DNA from 3 places in the Streptomyces cyclosori genome. Region 2 is predicted to be linked to each of the others. Evidence: riboswitches for the same ligand, from Rfam matches in the RefSeq annotation. Region 2 holds a riboswitch; each other region holds the start of a gene.
What was found. A riboswitch is a leader RNA that binds a small molecule or an ion and turns the genes downstream of it on or off. The one in region 2 is predicted to bind cyclic di-AMP.
Positions count from the first base shown of each region.

Region 1: linked by a shared signal. The riboswitch ahead of AB5J87_RS03935 (transglycosylase SLT domain-containing protein) and the one ahead of AB5J87_RS16650 (M23 family metallopeptidase) in region 2 are both predicted to bind cyclic di-AMP.
Region 3: linked by a shared signal. The riboswitch ahead of AB5J87_RS30480 (C40 family peptidase) and the one ahead of AB5J87_RS16650 (M23 family metallopeptidase) in region 2 are both predicted to bind cyclic di-AMP.

Region 1 is NZ_CP163520.1:885,551-891,359, reverse strand. It holds gene AB5J87_RS03945 (carbohydrate-binding protein) at 1-712, shown strand, start outside; gene AB5J87_RS03940 (oxidoreductase) at 1,129-2,040, shown strand; cyclic di-AMP (ydaO/yuaA leader) riboswitch at 2,406-2,591, shown strand; gene AB5J87_RS03935 (transglycosylase SLT domain-containing protein) at 2,596-3,405, shown strand; gene AB5J87_RS03930 (TetR/AcrR family transcriptional regulator) at 3,520-4,119, shown strand; gene AB5J87_RS03925 (DUF2993 domain-containing protein) at 4,113-4,847, shown strand; gene AB5J87_RS03920 (beta-glucanase) at 4,869-5,582, opposite strand.
Region 2 is NZ_CP163520.1:3,759,909-3,765,717, reverse strand. It holds gene AB5J87_RS16670 (helix-turn-helix domain-containing protein) at 1-50, shown strand, start outside; tRNA gene AB5J87_RS16665 (tRNA-Met) at 128-201, shown strand; gene AB5J87_RS16660 (hypothetical protein) at 345-626, shown strand; gene AB5J87_RS16655 (PP2C family protein-serine/threonine phosphatase) at 777-1,871, shown strand; cyclic di-AMP (ydaO/yuaA leader) riboswitch at 2,111-2,258, shown strand; gene AB5J87_RS16650 (M23 family metallopeptidase) at 2,321-3,346, shown strand; gene AB5J87_RS16645 (aldo/keto reductase) at 3,434-4,378, shown strand; gene AB5J87_RS16640 (PrsW family intramembrane metalloprotease) at 4,439-5,809, opposite strand, start outside.
Region 3 is NZ_CP163520.1:6,831,223-6,837,031, forward strand. It holds gene bioB (biotin synthase BioB) at 1-757, opposite strand, end outside; gene AB5J87_RS30460 (8-amino-7-oxononanoate synthase) at 902-2,044, shown strand; gene AB5J87_RS30465 (DUF397 domain-containing protein) at 2,062-2,307, opposite strand; gene AB5J87_RS30470 (helix-turn-helix domain-containing protein) at 2,318-3,175, opposite strand; gene AB5J87_RS30475 (ATP-binding protein) at 3,419-3,850, shown strand; gene AB5J87_RS30480 (C40 family peptidase) at 3,913-4,386, opposite strand; cyclic di-AMP (ydaO/yuaA leader) riboswitch at 4,391-4,574, opposite strand; gene AB5J87_RS30485 (hypothetical protein) at 4,880-5,185, opposite strand; gene AB5J87_RS30490 (ATP-dependent Clp protease proteolytic subunit) at 5,182-5,809, opposite strand, start outside.

The DNA of each region.
Region 1 (5,809 bases), 2.9 Mb from region 2:
GGGCAGCGGCAGCGCCCCCGCACTCACCCCGCCCTGCGACGACGGCGACGACCCCACCCCGGCGCAGATCGAGGGCCCCTACTTCAAACCCAACTCGCCGCTGCGCTCCTCGCTCCTGGAGCCGGGCACCCAGGGCACCCGGCTCACCGTCACCGGATACGTCTTCGGCCGGGCCTGTCTGCCCATCTCGGGGGTGCTCCTGGACTTCTGGCAGGCGGACGACAACGGCGCGTACGACAACACCGGCTTCAAGTTCCGGGGCCACCAGTTCACCGACGCGCGCGGCGCGTTCACCCTCACCACGATCGTGCCCGGCCTCTACCCCGGGCGCACCCGGCACATCCACGTGAAGGCGCAGGCCCCGGGCCGCGGGGTGCTCACCACCCAGCTGTACTTCCCCGGCGAGCCGCGCAACAACACCGACTCGCTCTTCGACGCCCGGCTGCTGATGACCGTACGGGACGCGGGCGGCGCCAAGGAGGCGGCCTTCGACTTCGTGCTCGACGTGCCCCAGACCCCGACGCCGACCTCCTCGCCCACCACCGCGCCGCCCACCACCGCGCCGCCCGGCACCACCTGGGCGGTCGGCACCTCCTACCGCGCGGGCGACCGCGTCGACTACGGCGGCCGTTCCTACGTCTGCCTCCAGGCCCACACCGCCCAGCCCGGCTGGGAGCCGCCGAACGTACCCGCGCTGTGGCGCTCCGCCTGACCCGTCCCGGCCCGCGGTGAGGGGTGAATCACCGTCAGGCCGGGGCGTGCCGTCGCCGCTGTCGACCGTCCGGGGCCGGCAGCGGCGTCGGTGTGCCGGCGCCCGGCGAATTCCCGGCGCCAGGTCGACCGGTGCCCCAGCCGTTCAGCGGCCTCGATTGCCGGGCGGGGAACGGTGTCCGGCGCGATGCCCGCGTACGTCGTCGAATTGACCGGGCATCGGGAAAAGCGGTCCGCCCGCGACCGCGATTCGCCGCACTCCGCCGCGCCGCCATATTCTTCAGAGCCGCGCACCATCAATTCCCTTGCCGCGCCGTATTCACGGACCGCGGACGAAATGAACTCGGCCGCGGCGGCACTGTTCCGGCCGTCCCGCGCCCGGCGGATGTCCCGCAGGGCCAATGGCACACTGCGCTCATGACGACGAAGACGACACAGACGGTCGACGCGGCGGCGGCCGGTACCTGGACGCTCGGGGACCGGACCGTCAACCGCCTGGGATTCGGCGCGATGCGCCTGACCGGCAGCGCCGCCTTCGACCTCGGCAGCTCGCGCGACCGCGAGCAGTCGATCCGGGTGCTGCGGCGCGCGGTCGAGCTCGGCGTCGACCACATCGACACCGCCGCCTTCTACTTCTCGCGCCTGCGGTCCGCGAACGAGCTGATCAACCGGGCCCTGGCCCCCTACCCGGACGAGCTGACCATCGTCACCAAGGTCGGCCCGGGGCGCGACGCGAGTGGCGCCTGGCTGCCCTGGGCCACTCCCGGGCAGCTGCGCGGCCAGGTCGAGGAGAACCTGCGCCAGCTCGGCCGCGACCACCTCGACGTGGTCAATCTGCGGCTCAACGGCCCAGGGCCCCTCTCCGACCACTTCGGCGCGCTCGCCGAGCTGCGCGAGGCGGGCCTGATCCGCCACCTCGGCCTCTCCAACATCGGGCCCGAGCACCTGGCCGAGGCCCAGGCCATCGCGCCGGTGGTGTGCGTGCAGAACCGGTACGGGCTGGCCAGTCGTCCCGACCGGTCCGGGGACCTGCTGCGGATCTGCGGCGAGCAGGGCATCGCGTTCGTCCCGTTCTTCGCCATCGCCGGTGAGGGCCGCGAGGGCGGCGCGGCACCGGACGGCGCGGGCGACGACGACGCCGTCCTCGCCGTCGCCCGCGCGCACGGGGCGACGCCCGCCCAGGTCCGGCTGGCCTGGACGCTCGGGCAGGGCGGGCACGTCCTGGCGATCCCCGGCACCGGCAACCCGGACCACCTCGCCGAGAACGTGGCGGCGGGCGCCCTGCGGCTGACCGCCGACGAGATGGCGCTGCTCGACGCGGTTCGCTGACGGCCGGGCCCCACGGCCGGCCCGCCCCGACCCGATCGCACCCTCTTGTCCGAAATGGTCCGGAGCAGGGCTCTTGCTCTGCTATTACGCCAATGTGCCCGTTGGTGACAGTAAGGCGAAATAACCTTTCATTTGCTCGGCGTCGGGGCAATTGTATTTCGCGGCCCGCAAGTGAATTGGGTCACGTGGGTGAGGGCGTGCGCGGCAAGCGTACGCCCTCATTTCCGTTCCCTGGACGGCGAGTTGGGGGCGCACCGTACTGACGTCCGGAATGCCGTTCTTCCGGTGGATCTTTCTTCGGGGAACCAAGGTGAATTGACGGCCTTGTTTCGTCCGGCGGAATTCGCTTACGGTCACCTTCAAATCCGGACGGACCGCCGAATCCTGCCGCTGCCCGGATACCTCCCACACAGGAAAAGGCAGGAGCGGGGGACCCAGGTAGGCCGCCGGATCCGGATCCCGGAACGGCTCGGGGTGAAGTCGCGCCCACCGCGGCCGGGCAGCTCTCGCCCGAACCCGACAGCTCACCCCGCAGGCGCACGAGAGGAATGCGCCATGCCTGCAAAGGGTAAGCACCGCCGTCCCAAGTCCGGCTCCCTCACCCGGGGCATCGCCGCCGCGGGCACCGGCGGCGCCGCGCTCATCATTCCGGTGATGGGCGCCACCACGGCCGGTGCGGCACCGGCCGCGCACGCGGTCGCCGCCGGCACGACAGCGGCGCACACCGTCGCGGCCACGCTGCCGCTCGCCCCGGCCAAGGCCGCCCCGACGTCGTACTCCGTGGTCGCCGGTGACTCCCTTGCCAAGATCGCCGACGATCTGCGGGTGAGCGGCGGCTGGAAGCAGCTCTACCAGGACAACCGGCAGGCCATCGGCGCCGACCCGACCCTGATCCACCCCGGTCTGAAACTGTCGGTGGGCAAGGCGGCGAAGGCGCGGGGCGGCGAGGCCCGGACCGCCACCGCGGCCCGCGCCGACCGTTCGGCGCGCACCGGCACCCCGCCCCAGCAGACGACGGCCGCCGTGGCGAAGACCACCCGCTACAGCAACGACCTCGACGGCTGGATCCGCGAGTCGCTGGACGTCATGGCCCAGCACGGCATCCCCGGCTCGTACGAGGGCATCTACCGCAACATCATGCGCGAGTCCTCGGGCAACCCGCTGGCCGTCAACAACTGGGACTCCAACGCGGTGGCGGGCACGCCCTCCAAGGGCCTCCTCCAGGTCATCGACCCCACCTTCCAGGCGTTCCACGTGCCCGGCACCTCGCTGGACAGCTACGACCCGGTCGCCAACATCACCGCCGCCTGCAACTACGCGGCGAGCACCTACGGCTCGATCGACAACGTGAACGGCGCCTACTGAGCAACGGCGCCCACCGGGCCGCGGCGGCACCCGCTGCCGGACGCCGGGACAGACCACATGGTCCATGACGGACCATGTGGTCTGTTAGCGTGACCGGGACCAGGGAGGCCCGCCATGCCACGCCCCACCCGCGCCGAACTCGACGCCGAGATCGTCGAGGCCGCCGCCGCGCTCTTCACCGCGCGGGGCTATCTCGGCACGTCCGTGCAGGAGATCGCGGACCGCGTCGGATACTCCAAGACCGGTCTGCTCCACCGGTTCCCGTCCAAGGAGCGGCTGCTCGCGGCGACGCTGACCGGGCCGCTCACCGAGTTCGCCGCCCTGCGCGCCACCTGGGCCGCGCTGGCGCCCGGGCCCGAGCGGCAGCGGCGCGCCTCGGCCGACCTGGTCGAGCTGGCCCTGCGCCACCGCTCCCGGCTCGCCCTGCTCTTCAACGCCGGGCTGCCGGTGCTGCCCGGCGCGCTCGCCGGGGTGGCGGGCCTGGGCGACCTGGGGGACCACCGCACCGAGACGCTGGCCGCCTTCGCCGACCCGGCCGACCTCGCGGGCACGATCCGGGCCCAGCTCGCCGTGACCGGTCTGCTGAGCACCGTCGCCGCCCGCCAGGACGTTCCGGACGACCTGCTGCGCGCCCCGCTGCTCGACGCCTTCCGGGCCGCGTGCGGCACCGCCGCCACCCGGACGGCCGTACGGGACGGGGGCGCGGCGTGCTGAGCCCGCGCACCGCGGCCCGCCGGGCGTTGCGCGGCCGGCGCAAGTACCCCGTGATCCTGGCCCTGCTGGCCGCGGTGACCGTCGGGGGCGACCGGGCCGCGGCGGCCTGGACCGAGCACCGTACGGCCGACGCGTTCCAGCGGGCGCAGCGCCTCGCCTCCGCGCCGCACGTGCGGGTGCACGGCTTCCCCGTACTGACACAGCTGGCCGGGGGCACCCTCGACCGCGTCGACATCGAGGCCGCCGACATACCCGCGGGCCGTGACGGCGGCCGGCTGCCCGTCACCACGCTGAACGTCGAGCTCGACCGGCTGCGCCGCTCCGCCGACGCCACCGAGGCGCACGCGGACTCCGCGCGGGCCACCGCCTTCCTCTCCTACCGCGACCTCAGCGGCGCGCTCGGCTTCGACGTCGCCTACAGCGCCGACAGCACGAAGGCCGCGCCCCGCGTGGCGGCCACCACCACCCTGCCGCTGCTCGGCCGGGCCACCGCCAGCGCCCGGGTGACCGTCGCGGGCGACCGCGCCATCGCCCTGCGCGACGTACGGGTCGCCGGCGATCTGCCGAAGGGGCTGCGGTCCCTCGTCACGGGCGCGCTGGAGCGGGAGTTGAGGCTGGACGGCATCCCGGCGGGGCTGGCCCTGACCTCGGTCACCACCGACGAGAAGGGCCTCACGGCCACCTTCGCGGGCCGGGACGTCACCTTCCGCACGGACGGCCGCGCCTGAGCGGCCACCCCCGTGCGGGACTCACCGCCTGGGCGGCGGTACGGAGATGACGCGCCGCCAGAGGCGGTGGCGCGGCGACCACACCCGCAGCGCGGGCACCTCGAACGACATCTCGGTCGCCTCCGGCGGGGGCGGCGGGTGGTAACGGCCCGCGCTGACCGAGAGGTTCACGATCAGATGGGCGTGCCAGCGGCGGCCCACGCCCCGGCGGTCGGCGAAGACGAGGGCGCCGTTCACCCACCAGGAGACGGAGCGCGCGCCGAACTCCACCCGCAGATCGACGAAGGCCCCGGGGGCCACGGCCGGGTCGCGGTGGTAGAGGTGGGCGTCCCTGACGTGGTTGCTCAGCTCCAGGAGATCGGGGTTGTCCGGGTGGTACTCGAACACGTCGATCTCCTGGCCGCCGTCCCGCCAGGTCCAGATGGCGGGCCAGGCACCGAGCACCCCGGGCAGCCGTACCCGCGCCTCCAGGACGTCGCCCGCGCGCACCATGATGTCCTCGTCGCTGCCCTCGGTGGTCAGCAGGCCGGTGTCCCACAGCCCGTCGGGGCGGCGCCGGGCGCGGAAGACGCCGTCGCGGCTGTAGGCGGGGTCGGCGACGAGATGGTCCAGCTTGTCGTCGTCCGGGTTGACGGGGCCGCCGTCGGGGTAGGCCCAGGAGCGGCCGGCGACCCACTGCGCGGGGGAGCCGAAGTCGGCCGTGAGGACGGGGAGCGGCGGAGCCTCGGGAAGCACGGCCACACTCTGGCACAGGCGCGGCGGCGCCCCGGGGAAGCCGCACCGCACGCGGACGCCACCTCGCGTTACCCGGCAGTATGCTTTACGTAAGCAAATATCTGTTGCCATGGCGCGGGAATATTCACAATGTGGACGGCGAGCGGGGGCGGGTCCCGGAAAGGGTCGACATTTGCTGTACGGGGCGCGCCTGCCGTGCTACTGTTGATCCCAGTTGCAGTTGTGGT
Region 2 (5,809 bases):
CCTCGCTGGTCAGCCGCAATCCGGTGCTCAGCTCCCCGCTGACCAGCTGAGTCACGGGACGGACGGGGTCCCGGGCGCCGGTTGGTACGGAGCACGGCTCCGGATGGCGTAGAGTTGTGTTTACCGACGCGGGGTGGAGCAGCTCGGTAGCTCGCTGGGCTCATAACCCAGAGGTCGCAGGTTCAAATCCTGTCCCCGCTACTGAAGTCCCAGGGCCCGGCACATGAAAATGTGCCGGGCCCTGGGCGTTTTCCGGGTGCGCGGGGGCCCCGGGGCCTTCCGGGTGTACGCGGAGCGGCGGCGGGCGTACCGGAAGGTGTACGTCCAGTAGTCTCTCGCGCACCATGCGTGAGCGTACGGCGGGGTTCCTGGCGGCGATGGCGCGGCGGAAGGTGCCCGCCGTGCCGCTCTTCCTGGCCCTGTGCGCGCTTCTGATCGCCCTCAGCCTGCCGCTGTCACCGCTCGTCCCCGCGATGCCCGCCCCCGGGCACGCCAAGGGCGGGGTGCCGTCGGTGCACGGCGACCCGGCGGCCCGGCGGCACGCCCGGGGCACCTGCGTACGGGGACGGGCCGGGCCGCGCCGGTGCCGGGCGCGGCTGATCGCCACCGGGGCGGACCGGCGCTGACCCGGTTGGCCGAGGCGGGCTCGCCGTGCGACCCGGTCCCCGGGAGCCTGGTCAGGGGCGACGTCGGCGGCCCGGCGGACGGGCAGGAGACCACAGGTGCGGCAGTTCGGAGACGGCGGTGGCCGGGAGGGCGCCCGGTGCCGGGCGCTGATGCGGGTGCTGCCCTGGCTGCTCCTGGCCTCCGGGCTCGTCCTCGACCTGGCCACCCCGCCCGATCTCACCGGGGCCGCGCTCTTCGCGGCGGCGCCGATGATCGCCGCCCCGTTCTGCGGCCGGCGCGGCACGGCCCTGGCGGGGGCCGGGGCGGTGGCGGCGGTGCTGATCGCCGAGCGCTACCACGACATCCCGAGCACCGGTGAGGCCGTCAGCGAGCTGTTCACCGTCTTCACGGTCGCCGTGCTCGCCCTCTTCACCCACCGCATCCTGCGCCGCAGCGGCGAGCGGCTGGCCTCCGCGCGGGTCATCGCGGAGACCGCCCAGCGTGCGGTGCTGCCCACCCCCGCCGACCGCATCGGCGGCCTCCAGGTGGCCGCGCGGTACGAGGCGGCGCAGGCGGACGCGTTCATCGGCGGGGACCTGTTCGCCGTCCAGGACACGCCGTACGGGGTGCGGCTGGTCGTGGGGGACGTGCGGGGCAAGGGGCTTGAGGCGGTCGAGGCGGTGGCCGTGGTCATCGGGGCGTTCCGGGAGGCCGCCGAGCAGGAGACGACCCTGGAGGCGGTGGCCGGGCGGCTGGAGCGGGCGCTGGCGCGGGAGGGCGCCCGGCGCAGCGGCCTGGACGCGGTGGAGGGGTTCACCACCGCCGTGCTCGCCGAGGTCCCGCGCGGCGCCGCCACCGTACGGCTGGTGAACCGGGGCCACCCCGAACCGCTGATGCTGCACGCCGACGGGGTGCTGGACGCGCTGGTCCCGGCCGATCCCGCGCTGCCGCTGGGGATGGCGGAGCTGGGGGTGTGGCCGGACCGGGCGCAGACGTACCCCTTCCCGGCCGGGGCGACCCTGCTCTTCTACACGGACGGGCTGTCGGAGGCGCGTTCCGTCGAGCCGCCCGGGGTCTTCTACGACCCGTACGAGCGGCTGCGCGGCCGGATCTTCGCCGGTCCCGACGGGGTGCTCCAGGCGCTCGTCGACGACGTCCGGCGGCATACGGGCGGGGGCGCCAGCGACGACATGGCGCTGCTCGCGGTCGGCCGGCCGGGGGTGGGGCAGCCGGAGCGGCGGCGGACGATGCCCGTGGTGCCGTGACGGACCCGCCGTGACGGACCCGCCGTGACGGACCCGCCGTGTCCGTGGTGCCGTGCCCGTGGCGCCGGGCGAACCCGTCATGACGGACCGTAGTCGAACGGCGCCCCTGCGCATAACAATTGACACACCGTCAGCAGTTGTCCCCAACGATCACCGGGAACGGCTTGGAATCCGGTCCGCCTGTCTATTAACGTTCGATAACGCAGCGCGGTCGTCCCAGCCGTCGCAGAAGGCGGCACCGTGCGCGTGCGCCGAATCCCGCAAGGGAACCGGGGAACCACCAACTTGGGGTGAATCGGACACGTCCGCGTCCGCGCGGAACGCCCGTAGGAGACCTTCCTGCTCCGAACCCGTCAGCTAACCCGGTAGGCGAGAAGGAAGGAAAGGAGTGCGCCTCCGTGGCGTCCAACGAGCCTGCCCTCGGCACCCAGCCGCTTCCCCCCGTCTCCCTGTACGGGACCGCGCCCAGTGACACCGAGGTGTGGGAGGAGTGGAACCCCACCGAGGAGTCGGTCGCCGTCCGGGGCCGGCACCGCGTCGCCAAGCAGCGCGGCGGACTCGCCCGCAGCTCCACCGTCCTCGGCGTCGGCGTCATCGCGGCCGTCGGCGCGGGCGGCATGGCCAGCGCCCAGACCAAGCCCCCGGTCTCCATATCCCTGCCCGACTCCGTCGCGGACAACCTCCCCGACGTGAAGTCCCTGCCGGGCGTGGGCACCCTGATCGCCGACCTGGCCGGGGACGACGAGCGCGACGACACCCCGGCCGACCGGGCCGACCGGGCCGTGGCCGCCGCCCCGCTCACCATGGCCGGGGTCTTTGGCGCCGACGCCGAGAAGGGCGCCACCGGCGCGGGCGAGGCCCTGCGCGCCCGCATCCTCCAGCAGGCCGAGCACCAGCAGGCGGACGCCGAGGCGGAGGCGCGGGCCGTCGCCCAGAAGGCCGCGGCCGAGTCCGCGGCGCGCGAGGCGAAGGCCGCTTCGAGCGCCGCCGAGCAGAAGGCGGCGGCCGAGAAGAAGGCCGCCGAGGAGGCTGCCGCCAAGAAGGCGGAGGAGGCGCGGCTGGCCGAGCTGGCCAAGAGCTTCTCGCTGCCGGTCGGCTCGTACACGATCACCTCCACGTTCGGCGAGGCCGGCTCGATGTGGTCCTCCGGCCACCACACCGGCCTCGACTTCGCCGCCCCGACCGGCACCCCGCTCAAGGCGATCCACGGCGGCACGGTCAAGTCGGCCGGCTGGTCCGGCTCGTACGGCTACCGCACGGTGATCGAGCTGTCGGACGGCACCGAGCTCTGGTACTGCCACCAGTCCTCGATCGCGGTCAGCGCGGGCCAGCAGGTCTCCACCGGCGACACCATCGGCCGCGTCGGCGCCACCGGCAACGTGACCGGCCCGCATCTGCACCTGGAGGTGCACACCCCGGGCGGCACGGGCATCGACCCGATGGGCTGGCTGCGGTCCAAGGGGCTCAACCCGTAACAACGCGGCCCCTTCCGTCGCCGAGGCCGTCCGCGACGGGCTTCGGGTGCCCGGAATACCCGTGCCCCGCAGGCCCGTTGCCCCCCTATGACCTCACTGCGCCCGCTCGGTGCCTCCGATCTGTCCGTCTTCCCGCTCGCCCTCGGCGGCAACGTCTTCGGCTGGTCCGCCGACGAGACCGCCTCCTTCGCCGTCCTCGACGCCTACACCGCCGCGGGCGGCAACTTCGTGGACACCGCCGACACCTACTCGTCCTGGTTCCCGGGCAACGAGGGCGGTGAGTCCGAGACGATCATCGGCAAGTGGCTGGCGGCGCGCGGCAACCGCGAGGACGTCGTCGTCGCCACCAAGGTCGGCGCCCACCCCAAGTTCAAGGGGCTCGCCGCGCCGACCGTCAAGGCGGCCGCCGAGGAGTCGCTGCGCCGCCTGGGCACCGACTACATCGACCTGTACTACACGCACTTCGACGACGAGTCCGTCCCCGTCGAGGAGATCGTCACCACCCTCGACCAGCTCGTACGGGAGGGCAAGGTGCGGGCGGTCGCCGCCTCCAACATCTCCCCCGAGCGGCTCCAGGACTCGCTGGACTTCGCCGACCGCGAGGGCCTCGCCAAGTACGTGGCGCTCCAGCCGCGCTACAACCTGGTCTCGCGCGGCAGCTACGAGGGCCGCCTCCAGGACACCGCCGCCCGCTCGGGCCTGGCCGCCGTCCCCTACCCGGCGCTCGCCTCCGGTTTCCTGACCGGCAAGTACCGGCCGGGCGCGAGCGTCGCCAGCGTCCGGGCCGAGGGCGCGGGCCAGCACCTGGCCACCGAGCGCGGCCAGAAGGTGCTGGCGGCGCTCGACCGGATCGCGCGCGAGCGCGACGCCGAGATCGCCACGGTCGCGCTCGCCTGGCTCGCCGCCCAGCCGACCGTGGTCGCCCCGATCGCCTCGGCCCGCACGGTCGACCAGCTGCCCGCGCTGGTCGCGGTCGCCGACCTGGAGCTCACCGACGCCGAGCTGAGCGAGCTGAAGACCGCGTCGGCGTAGCGGGCGCGGTCGGTGCGGGTCCGGGGCCGTACGGGTCGGCGCGGGCGCCCGTCGTGCGGGTCAGCGCAGGTACGGGTCGTACGGGGGTCCCCACGGCGTACGCGGATCGGGGGAGCCGTCCTGGGGCGCCTGGGAGGGAGGCGCCCAGGTGGCGGAGCCGTACGGGGTCCACGTCTCGTAGGGGTGCGGCGCCCGCGGGCCGTACGGCTGGGGCTGGCGGGGGATCCAGATGCGGCCCGCCGCGCCCGCCGCGTACAGCAGCGCCGGGCCCGCCACCTCCTTGCGCTCCCACAGGTGGTGCAGCAGCTCCTGCTCGCGGGCGAGGAAGTCGGGGCCCGCCGAGGTGCGCCGGGCCCGGTGGCGCAGGAACGCCAGCGCCGTGGCGAACGCCTCGTACTCCGCGACCGTCCGAGCCGCCCGCTTGCCTCCGTAGGTGCGGTACGCGAAGTCCCGGGCCATCGAGCGGGCCCGCATCGAGGAGAGCGCGAGCGGCTCGGCCGGGCCCAGCCAGCCCGCCGACGCGTACGCGGGCAGCTCGGCCGCGACCGTGCGCAGCTCCCGCTGGCGGCTCCACACCGCGATCCAGGTGAGCAGCCCGAAGACGGGGACCATGAACCCGGCGTAGACCAGGTAGAAGCCGTACGTCCCGAACCCCGACGAGCCGTTCCACAGGGCGTGCAGCCCCATCGCCACCAGCAGGCCGAGCAGCGGCAGACCGATCCGGCGCCGTCGCCGGCCCGGCGGGGCGAGGGCGGCGGCGCCGAAGCCGATGCCCGTGCAGACCGTGAACAGCGGATGCGCGCACGGCGACATCACGATGCGGACGAAGAAGGTGGCCGCCGTCGTCGAGGAGAACCCGGCGGTGTGGCTGACCTGGTCCTCGCCGAAGGCGTTGCCCAGGTACAGGATGTTCTCGGTGAAGGCGAAGCCGGTCGCGGTGAAGCCCGCGAAGACCACCCCGTCGACTATCCCCTTGAAGTCCCGTCTTCGGAACAGGAACAGCAGCAGCACCGCCACCGCCTTGGCGCTCTCCTCCACCACCGGGGCTATGACGGTCGCCCCCAGATGGTCGGCGGAGGACGGGTCGGCGGTCGCGGTGGCTATCCACCGGGTCGCGAACGAGTTCGCGATGATCGCCACCAGTGCCGCCGCGCACGCGCCCCACGCGAACGCGAACAGCAGATTGCGCCACGGCCCCGGATCCACCCGGTCCAGCCAGCGGAAGGCCGCGCCGAGCAGCGGCACCGGCAGCACCGCGAGGCCCAGGCCCACCAGGAACCCCTCGGTGCCGGTCTGCTCCCGCACGATCGCCAGGATGACCAGACCGGAGAGGGCGAGCAGGGTGATCAGCGCCCCGGCCCGGACGGCCTTGGAGCGCCAGAAGTCGCGCCGCGGCCGGTAGCGCCACTTCGCCCGCTCCGGTACGGCCTC
Region 3 (5,809 bases), 3.1 Mb from region 2:
GCGGGGTGAGGTTCCACTCCTTGGCGAGCGGGGTGCCCTCGAACGGGATGAGGAAGTTGACCGGGACCGAGTCCGGGTCCAGCTCGCGCAGCGCGAAGACCACGTCGACCAGGTCCTCGTCGCTCTCGCCCATGCCCGCGATCAGACCGGAGCAGGCGGAGAGCCCGGCGCCGTGCGCCTTCTGCACGGTGTCCACGCGGTCGGCGTAGGTGTGGGTGGTCGTGATGTCCCCGTACGTCCCCTCGGACGTGTTGAGGTTGTGGTTGTACGCGTCGGCGCCGGCCGCGCGCAGCCGCTCGGCCTGGCCGTCCGAGAGCAGACCGAGGCAGGCGCACACCTCGACGCCCTCGTTCTGCTCCTTGATGGCCTCGATGGTCTGCGAGACCCGGTCCACGTCGCGGTCGGTCGGCCCCCGGCCGCTCGCCACCAGGCAGACCCGCTTGGCGCCGCCCGCGACACCGGCGGCGGCGGCCTTGGACGCCTCGTCCGGCTTCAGCCAGGTGTACTTGAGGATCTCGGCCTTGGAGCCGAGGCGCTGCGAGCAGTACGAGCAGTCCTCCGGGCACAGCCCCGACTTCAGGTTCACCAGGTAGTTCAGCTTCACCCGGCGCCCGAACCACTGACGGCGCACCTTGCCGGCCGCGGCCACCACGTCGAGCAGTTCCTCGTCGGAGGTCGCCAGTACGGCGAGCGCCTCTTCACGGCTCGGCAGCTCGCGCCGCAGCCCCTTGTCCACCAGCGTGTTCAGCAGGTCCATGGCGCCGATCCTTGCCCAAGACCCCGCTTCCAGCCAAGGAGGGATCGTACAACTGCGCTCCTCGAAGGTGTGTGTATTGCCACACCCTGACCTCGCCCGCGCCGGAATAGGGTCTGTGCGCTGCCTACAAAAGGGATCTCCACCATGCCCCGAGCGCCATTCGACTGGATCGACGGAGCGACCGAGCGGCGCGAGCGCGCCGGTCTCGTACGGGTGCTCCGGCCGCGCGCGGCCGACCAGGACCTGCTCGACCTGGCCGGCAACGACTACCTCGGGCTGACCCGCCACCCGGCGGTCACCGAAGGCGCGGCCGGGGCGGCCCGCCGCTGGGGCGCGGGCGCCACCGGCTCCCGTCTGGTCACCGGCACCACGGCGCTCCACACCGAGCTGGAGGAGTCCCTCGCCCGGTTCTGCGGCTTCGAGGCGGCGCTGGTCTTCTCCTCGGGGTACGCGGCGAACCTGGCGGCGCTGACCGCGCTCGGCGAGCGGGACTCGCTGATCGTGTCCGACGCGGGCAACCACGCCTCCATCGTCGACGGCTGCCGGCTCTCGCGCGCGGCCACGGCGGTGGTCCCGCACGCGGACCCGGAGGCGGTGCGCAAGGCGCTGGACGCCCACGACGGGGCGGCGCTGGTGGTGAGCGACTCGGTGTTCTCGGTGGACGGGGACGCGGCCCCGCTGGGCGCGCTCGCCGCCGCCTGCCGGGAGTTCGGCGCGGCCCTGGTGGTGGACGACGCGCACGGGCTCGGGGTGCTGGGCGAGGGCGGGCGGGGCGCGCCGCACGCGGCCGGGCTCGCGGGCGACGGCGACGTGGTCGCCACCGTGACCCTGTCGAAGTCGCTGGGCAGCCAGGGCGGGGCGGTGCTGGGCCCGGAGCGGGTGATCCGGCACCTGGTCAACGCGGCCCGTACGTTCATCTTCGACACGGGGCTCGCGCCCGCGTCGGTGGGCGGGGCGCTGGCGGCGCTGCGGCTGATCGAGGCGGAGCCGCAGCGGGCGGGCCGGGCCCGCGCGGTGGCGGCCGAGCTGTACGCGCGGCTGACGGCGGCGGGGCTGACGGCGGCGCGCCCGGACGCCGCCGTGGTCTCGGTGCGGGCGCCCTCGCCGGAGCAGGCGGTGCAGTGGGCGGCGCGGTGCCGCGGGGCGGGGCTCGCGGTGGGGTGCTTCCGTCCGCCGTCGGTGCCGGACGGGATCTCCCGGCTGCGGCTGACCGCCCGGGCGGACTTGACGGGCAGTCAGATCGACTGGGCGGTGGACACGGTCCTGCGGACCGCGCCCACCGTGTAGTCCCCCGTTGGGCGTACTCAACTCCTGCTGTCGGGCGCCTCGTTGAGCTCGACGGACAGGCCGGAAAGGAAGCTGTGCCAGGCCCGCGCTCCGAAGAGCAGCGCGGGGCCGGCGGTCCGCTTGGAGTCGCGGACGGCCAGCAGTGCGGCGTCGAGGAATGCGGCCTCGACGCAATTGTTCATTCCTGTACTACGGCTGCTGCGCCGCCATTGCGCGCCTTCCAGAGAAGTGCTGGAAGGTACATGCGCGGGGGGTGCGGGCATCATGCCTCCCTTACACGCCGTCAGCCATCCCGGCGATGAGATTCAATGAGTGCTGGAACGAAAGGGCCTGCGCCTCGACCGTATGGAACGCGGCGCTGTACGCCTCAAGGTCTTCTCTCCGTTCGAGATAGAGGCTACTCGTCAAGTGGTCGATAACCACAACGTCCAGATCAGAAATGTGCGGAAAAGAGAAGATAATGAAAGGGCCGGTGAGCCCGATATGGCCACCGCTGCTGAAAGGCAGCACCCGCAGCCGCACCTGCGGCAGCCGGGCCACTTCGGCGAGATGGCGCAACTGCCGCCGCATCACGGCCGCCCCGCCCACCGCGCGGTGCAGCGCCGCCTCGTCCACCACCGCGCTCAGCTCCAGCGGCGGATCCGCCCGCAGCACCTCCTGGCGCGCCAGCCGAACCTCCACCAGTGAGTCCACCCGCGCCGCGTCGAGATGGCCGAGAGCCGCCCGGGTGACCGCGCGCGCGTACTCGGGCGTCTGGAGCAGCCCGGGCACCACCGACGTCTCCAGGGTGCGCGCGGCCGACGCCTGGGACTCCAGGCTGATGAAGTCCCGGTACTGCGGCGGCAGCAGCCCGCGGTAGGCGTGCCACCACTGGCCGCCCCGGCCGTCGGCCGAGCCCGCGAGCGCCTCCAGGAGCGCCCGCAGCGCCGGGTCGGCGACCCCGTACACCGCGAGCAGCCGGGTCACGTCGGCGGGCCGCACCCCGCTGCGGCCGGTCTCGATCCGGCTCACCTTGGACTGGTGCCAGCCCAGTTGCCGGGCCACCTCGCCGCTGGTGAGGGCGGCGGCGCAGCGCAGCCTCCGCAGTTCCTCGCCGAGTTTGCGGCGGCGTACCGCGGGGCCGTGCCACATGAGTCTCTCCTCCCACCCGGCCGGGATTCGGGTGATGGGCAAGTGTGGCTCCCAAATACGGTCCTTCGTCGCAGAGTTCACCGCTTTGAGCGACAGATATATGCATATCTCGGTGGATCCGCGCATCGAGCGGCACGATGAGTGGCACTCTGGCGCGAAGCACAAGTCCGGGTCGTCCTCGCGTTCGTCCCGCTCGCCGCGCGACGGGCGGGCCGGCCCGGGTGGGAAAGGGACAGCGTCGCCATGGCAGACCACCACGAATCAACCGTCACTCTGCCGAGCGATCCCGCCTCGGTCTCCGCCGCCCGCAGACACGTCGCCGGAGTGCTCGTCGAGTGGGGTCTGCCGGCAGGTGGCGAAACCGCCGATACGATCCGCCTGATCGTCTCGGAGCTCGCGACCAACGCCGTGCAGCACACCCTGGGCCAGTCGCCGACGTTCACGGTGGAGCTGCGTCTGGAGCGCGACGAGCAGCTCCACATCGGGGTCACGGACAGCCATCCGCGCTGGCCGAAACGGCTTCCCGCCGCGGTCCAGCAGGACAACGGGCGGGGCATGGTGATCATTCGCTGGCTGGCCGCCGAGTGCGGCGGCCGGCTCTCGGTGACGCCCACCCCCGACGGGGGCAAGACCGTCTGGATCGAGCTGCCCTGGACGGCGCCGGTCCAGAGCTGAGCCGGGTCCTCCCGCGCGCGGGCGCCCGCGCCCGGGAGGACCCCCTGTGCCGGTCGCGCGGGTCAGCGCACGCGCCCGTACCAGACGCTCTTGGACCAGATCTTCTCCAGCTTGACCACGGAACCGGTCTTGGGGGAGTGCCAGATCTTGTTCTCGCCGGCGTAGATCCCGACGTGGTACACGTTCGAGCCGGAGTGGAAGAACACGAGGTCGCCGCGCTGGCGGGCGGACGACGAGACGTGGCGGGTGCTGTTGTACTGCTGCTGCGTGGTGCGCGGCAGCTTCTTGCCCGCCTTCTGGAACGAGTAGAGGGTGAGCCCCGAGCAGTCGAACCGGTACGGGCCGGTGGCGCCGTACTTGTAAGGCGATCCCTTCTTGGACGCGGCGACATTGAGCGCCTTCGTCGCGAGTGTCGCGGCGCTCGCCTCGCTGCTGGCGCCCGGCGCCAGCAGGGTGCCGCCGACGGCGGCGAGGGTGAGGGCGGAGACCGCGCCGACACGGGTCAGCAGGGACGGGACATGATTCTGCGCAGTCATGCGCAACCCTTCGTCAAACCGCCTGCGAAGGATGACCTGTCGGGTTCGGACTGGCGAAGATGCCCGGCCGCTCTCGCGGCTTCACCCCAAGGGCCTCCCGGTCTCCCGGTGGGCCCGCCGTGCTTGGGTCCTCCACTCCTGCCGATCCACTCAGTCGACCAGTCATCCGGGTGCGGCGGCAGGACTCGGCGTCCGCCCGGACCGCCCCGCCGCGGTGGCGGGGGCTTGTCGTCGGAAGGGATCTTGACCCAAAAGGTGTCGGATTTCCGAGCCGAAACAGTGTTTTGTGAGGCTCCTCACGACTGACCCGTTCGGGTGGACAGGGAAGTTTCGGCACTTCTGACAGGGCCTTTGACCAGCGGTGGAACGATTCATTCCGCTGGCTCGTACGCGTGCGGAGCAGTACGGGCGGTACGTCGTTCGGACGATCGGATCGTCCGAACGTGGGACACCGACTCGTACCAACGCGGGGGGCGCCCGGGCGTCCGCGCGCTCACCCTGGGCCGGGCGGCGGCATCGTCAGACGGCCCGCCCTGCGCTCCCCGTCGAGGACGCGCAGCGCCCGCGCCAGCGTCTCGGAGTGCAGCTCCGACTCGCCGCGCAGATGCATGGTCGTCAGCGCGTCCCGCAGCGCCACCGCCCGCCCGACCAGGGCCTGTGCCGCCCGCAGCGCGCCGTAGGTGTCCCGGTGCCGGGCGGGGTTGACGCGGCCCAGCTTGTCCAGCGCGTCCAGATACGCGTCGATCAGCTCGCCCTCGGCGCGGGTCAGCGCGGGCAGCGGTGGCAGTTCGGGGATCACCGGTACTGCCTCCTCGGCCCGGACAGCGGGGTCTTGCGGCTGGTCACGACGTGGTCGACCAGGCCGTAGGCGAGCGCCGCCGGGGCGTCCAGGATGGTGTCCCGCTCGATGTCGGCGCCGATCCGCTCGGTGGACTGCCCGGTGTGCCGTGCCAGCAGCTCCGTCAGCAGTGCCCGGCCGCGCTGGAGTTCCCTCGCCTGGATCTCCAGATCGGAGGGCTGGCCGCGCAGCGGCTCCTCGATCGAGGGCTGGTGGACGAGCACCCGCGCGCCGGGGAGTGCGAGCCGCTTGCCCGGCGTGCCCGCGGCCAGCAGTACCGCGGCGGCCGAGGCGGCCTGCCCGATGCACACCGTCTCCACGTCGCAGGCGACGAACCGGATCGTGTCGTAGATGGCCGTCATCGCGGTGAGCGAGCCGCCGGGGGAGTTGATGTAGAGCGAGATGTCCCGGTCCGGGTCGGCGTGCTCCAGGTGCATGAACTGGGCCATCAGATCGTTGGCGGAGGTGTCGTCGACGGGAGTACCGAGGATGACGATCCGCTCTTCGAGCAGCTTGCCGTAGGGGTCGAGGGTGCGGACCCCGGTGGAGGTGCGTTCGGAGAACTCGGGCAGGACGTGGCGGGCG